DNA from 2 places in the Streptomyces sp. Root1310 genome. Region 1 is predicted to be linked to the other one. Evidence: predicted binding sites of a transcription regulator. Region 1 holds the regulator's gene; the other holds the start of a gene.
The links. Region 1 encodes HrcA, which represses chaperone genes, less so after heat shock. Its sites were predicted from a motif close to TTNGCACTCNGNNNNNCNGAGTGCNAA; they were not measured.
Positions count from the first base shown of each region.

Region 2: a site for HrcA is predicted at 1,584-1,610, ahead of groL (chaperonin GroEL). Genes of this name have one in related genera too.

Region 1 is NZ_LMEQ01000001.1:1,003,839-1,006,297, forward strand. It holds gene dnaJ (molecular chaperone DnaJ) at 1-767, opposite strand, end outside; gene hrcA (heat-inducible transcriptional repressor HrcA) at 768-1,784, opposite strand; gene ASD48_RS04545 (MBL fold metallo-hydrolase) at 1,944-2,459, shown strand, end outside.
Region 2 is NZ_LMEQ01000001.1:2,081,600-2,084,058, forward strand. It holds gene groL (chaperonin GroEL) at 1-1,422, opposite strand, end outside; gene ASD48_RS08990 (cold-shock protein) at 1,801-2,007, opposite strand.

The sequences.
Region 1 (2,459 bases):
TGCGGCAGCTCGTGGATCTCCACGTACAGGTCGCCGGCGGGGCCGCCGCCGGGGCCGACCTCGCCCTCGCCCGCGAGCTGGATCCGGGTGCCGTTGTCGACACCGGCCGGGATCTTCACCGTCAGGGTCCGGCGCGAGCGCACGCGCCCGTCGCCCGCGCACTCCGGGCACGGCGTCGGCACCACGGTGCCGAAGCCCTGGCACTGCGGGCACGGCCGCGAGGTCATGACCTGTCCGAGGAAGGACCGCGTCACCTGGGACACCTCGCCGCGGCCGCGGCACATGTCACACGTCTGGGCGCTGGTGCCGGGGGCCGCGCCCTCGCCACTGCACGTCGTGCAGACGATCGCCGTGTCGACCTGGAGGTCCTTGGTGGTGCCGAAGGCCGCCTCCTCGAGGTCGATCTCCAGCCGGATCATCGCGTCCTGGCCACGCCGGGTGCGCGAGCGCGGACCGCGCTGCGACGCGGTACCGAAGAACGCGTCCATGATGTCCGAGAAGTTCCCGAAGCCGCCGGCGCCGAAGCCGCCCGCGCCTCCGCCGCCCGACTGCGACAGCGGGTCGCCGCCGAGGTCGTAGACCTGCTTCTTCTGCGGATCCGACAACACCTCGTAGGCGGCGTTGATCTCCTTGAACCGCTCCTGGGTCTTCGGGTCCGGGTTGACGTCCGGGTGCAGCTCGCGAGCGAGCCGCCGGAAGGCCTTCTTGATCTCTTCCTGCGACGCATCGCGGCGCACGCCGAGAACGGCGTAGTAGTCCGTGGCCACCTACGACTCCGCCAGGATCTGTCCGACGTACCGTGCCACCGCTCGTACCGCTCCCATCGTTCCCGGGTAATCCATGCGGGTCGGTCCGACCACGCCCAGCTTGGCGACTGCCTCGCCGCCCGAACCGTAGCCGACCGACACCACCGAAGTGGAGTTGAGTCCCTCATAGGCGTTCTCGTGACCGATGCGTACGGTCATGCCCGAATCCCCCGCCTCGCCAAGGAGCTTGAGGAGCACGACCTGCTCCTCCAGTGCCTCCAGGACGGGGCGGATGGTGAGGGGAAAGTCATGTCCGAAACGGGTGAGATTGGCGGTTCCGCCGATCATCAGCCGCTCCTCGTTCTCCTCGACGAGCGTCTCCAGCAGGGTGGAGAGCACCGTCGTGACCGTGCCGCGGTCCTCGGTCTCGAACGCGTCCGGCAGATCCTCCACCAGATGCGGCACATCCGCGAACCGCCGGCCCGCGACCCGGCTGTTGAGCCGCGCGCGTAGATCCGCCAGAGAGGCCTCCCCGAAGGGCGCCGGGCAGTCCACCATCCGCTGCTCGACCCGACCGGTGTCCGTGATCAGCACGAGCATCAGACGTGCGGGGGCGAGCGAGAGAAGCTCCACGTGCCGCACGGTCGAGCGGGTCAGCGACGGGTACTGCACCACGGCGACCTGCCGGGTGAGCTGCGCGAGCAGCCGTACGGTCCGGGCCACCACGTCGTCGAGGTCGACCGCGCCGTCGAGGAAGTTCTGGATGGCCCGCCGCTCGGGACCGGTCATCGGCTTGACGCCGGCCAGCTTGTCGACGAACAGCCGGTAGCCCTTGTCCGTGGGGATCCGCCCCGCACTGGTGTGCGGCTGGGCGATGTACCCCTCGTCCTCCAGGGCGGCCATGTCGTTACGGACCGTCGCCGGGGACACGCCGAGGCTGTGCCGCTCGGTGAGCGCCTTCGACCCCACGGGTTCCTCGGTGCCGACGTAGTCCTGGACGATGGCGCGCAGCACCTGGAGCCTGCGTTCACTCAGCATCGCGCACACACCTCCAGCAGTCGTCCCCAGTCCCCTGGGGGCCCCGTCTGGCACTCTTCACATCCGAGTGCCAGCGTTCCCCGGCCCAGTGTACGGCTGTGGGGTACACCCGGGGCAAGGTCGGCCCCCGGCGCAGCGTCGTAGGGCTAGCGTCGCGGTATGACGGTGACTTGGGAAGAGCTGGGGTGGGAGCGGGTCGCGGCCGGGGTCGGACGGGTACGGCTGCCGGGCTGGGACTGCACGGCGGGGCTGGTCGTCGGGGCGGGCGCGGTACTGATGATCGACGCGGGTTCGAGCCTGGCCGAGGGGGCGCGGCTGCGGGCGTGGGCCGAGGAACTCACCGGCTCCCGTGTGACCCATCTCGCGCTCACCCACCCCCATTTCGACCATGCGTTCGGGGCTGCGGCGTTCGCGGGCGCGGAGGTCTTCGGGGCGGTGGGGGTGGACACCGTGCCCGCCGAGGAGCTGCGGGCGGACGCGGTGCGCAACGGCCTCGACGAGACGGCGGCGACGGAGGCCGCGGACACGCTCGTCCGGCCCCGGCACCTCGTCTCCGGTGAGTGGACCCTCGACCTGGGCGGCGGCCGGCAGGTGCTGCTGGCGAACGTCGGCCCCGGGCACACCGCCCACGACCTGGCGGTCCTGGTCCCCGGCAGCCCCGAGACGGTGTTCTGC
Region 2 (2,459 bases), 1.1 Mb from region 1:
GCCGTGACCGATGGGCAGGTTGCGGACCTTCTCGACGACGACGCCACCCTCGAGACCACCGTTGACGGCGATCTGCTTCAGCGGGGCCTCGAGCGCGATGCGCACGGCGTTGGCGCCGGTCGCCTCGTCACCCTCGAGGTCCAGCTTCTCGAAGACGGAGGACGCCTGGATGAGGGCCACGCCACCACCGGCGACGATGCCCTCCTCGACGGCGGCCTTCGCGTTGCGGACGGCGTCCTCGATGCGGTGCTTGCGCTCCTTGAGCTCCACCTCGGTGGCGGCACCGGCCTTGATGACCGCGACACCGCCGGCGAGCTTCGCCAGGCGCTCCTGCAGCTTCTCGCGGTCGTAGTCCGAGTCGCTGTTCTCGATCTCGGCACGGATCTGGTTGACCCGGCCGGCGACCTGGTCCGAGGAGCCGGCACCGTCGACGATGGTGGTCTCGTCCTTGGTGATGACGACCTTGCGGGCCTTGCCGAGCAGGTCGATGGTCGTGTTCTCGAGCTTGAGACCGACCTCCTCGGAGATGACCTCGCCACCGGTGAGGATGGCGATGTCGTTCAGCATCGCCTTGCGGCGGTCGCCGAAGCCCGGGGCCTTGACCGCGACGGACTTGAAGGTGCCGCGGATCTTGTTGACGACCAGCGTCGACAGAGCCTCGCCCTCGACGTCCTCGGCGATGATCAGCAGCGGCTTGCCGCCCTGCATGACCTTCTCGAGGAGCGGCAGCAGGTCCTTGACGTTGGCGATCTTGGAGTTCGCGATCAGGATGTACGGGTCGTCGAGGACGGCCTCCATACGCTCCATGTCGGTGGCGAAGTACGCCGAGATGTAGCCCTTGTCGAAGCGCATACCCTCGGTGAGCTCCAGCTCCAGACCGAAGGTCTGGGACTCCTCGACGGTGATGACGCCTTCCTTGCCGACCTTGTCCATCGCCTCGGCGATGAGCTCGCCGATCTGGGTGTCGGCGGCGGAGATGGAGGCCGTGGAAGCGATCTGCTCCTTGGTCTCGACATCCTTGGCCTGCTCGAGCAGGGCACCGGAGACGGCCTCGACGGCCTTCTCGATACCGCGCTTGAGGGCCATCGGGTTGGCGCCGGCGGCTACGTTGCGCAGGCCTTCCTTGACCAGGGCCTGGGCGAGGACGGTCGCGGTGGTCGTACCGTCACCGGCGACGTCGTCCGTCTTCTTGGCGACTTCCTTGACCAGCTCGGCGCCGATCTTCTCGTACGGGTCCTCGAGCTCGATCTCCTTGGCGATGGAAACACCATCGTTGGTGATCGTGGGTGCGCCCCACTTCTTCTCGAGGACGACGTTGCGGCCCTTGGGGCCGAGCGTCACCTTCACGGCGTCCGCGAGCTGGTTCATGCCGCGCTCGAGGCCGCGCCGTGCCTCCTCGTCGAACGCGATGATCTTGGCCATGTGAAGTGGTCCTCCCGGACTGGGGTGGATTGCTCCGGACCGCGCTGGCGCCCGCGACGGACGGCTCGCCGGCCTCGTGGTTCCTTGCCCCACCTGGCCTGCGGGCCTCACCGACCCGGTCCTCGTTGTCACTCTCACCTTCAGAGTGCTAACGCCAATGATTAGCACTCGACCCATGAGAGTGCAAGCGCCTCCGCCGGACCCGTGCCCTTCCGGACACCCTTCGCGACCGTCTCACCGACGCCCCGCCGACGTCCCACCGACGCCCCACCGGCGTCCCGCGGAAGCCCCCGGACAGACCGAAGGGCTCGCCCCCCGTGGGAGTGCGAGCCCTTCGTCAGTTGTACAGAAGAACGACGCTTTCAGTCGGCGCGTGCTTCAGCCGGTCGCGAGCCGGACCATGTCCGCCTGCGGCCCCTTCTGACCCTGCGAGATCTCGAAATCGACCCGCTGACCCTCTTCCAGGGTGCGGTAGCCGTCCATCTGAATCGCGCTGTAGTGGACGAAAACATCCGCACCACCGTCGACCGCGATGAAGCCGTACCCCTTCTCCGCGTTGAACCATTTGACGGTGCCCTGAGCCATGCCTAACTCCCCTATTACTGGCCCTTGCACGGATCCACACTTCGCGGATCCGGGTCAGACCTCACCCCCCGGTTGGCTTGGGGGCGTGCGCCGGAACGCGTCGACCGCGGCTGAATGTATCTGTCCAACTGCCGTCTGCAACAGGTCAGTCGGACGAGAATTCCGGACGCGCGGGATCCGGAATGTGGCGAGAATTCGCCTGAATTAAGGGCAAGTCGGGCCCTGCATAAGCCGCAAAAGCCACGAAAGAGGCGCACACATTGGCTGCTTCTTGTCGGGCGCGGAGCAGAAAGCAAAGACTCCGGATCCGATGATCCGGACCGGGTTCCCCAACTGTACCGCGCTCAACCACACTGAATTGCCCCCTCCGCTTCTATCGCGGAGAGGGCAATTCGATGAACGCTCGGTAATCACTGTTACCGACGGTTACTACCGATGGGTACTGAACTACG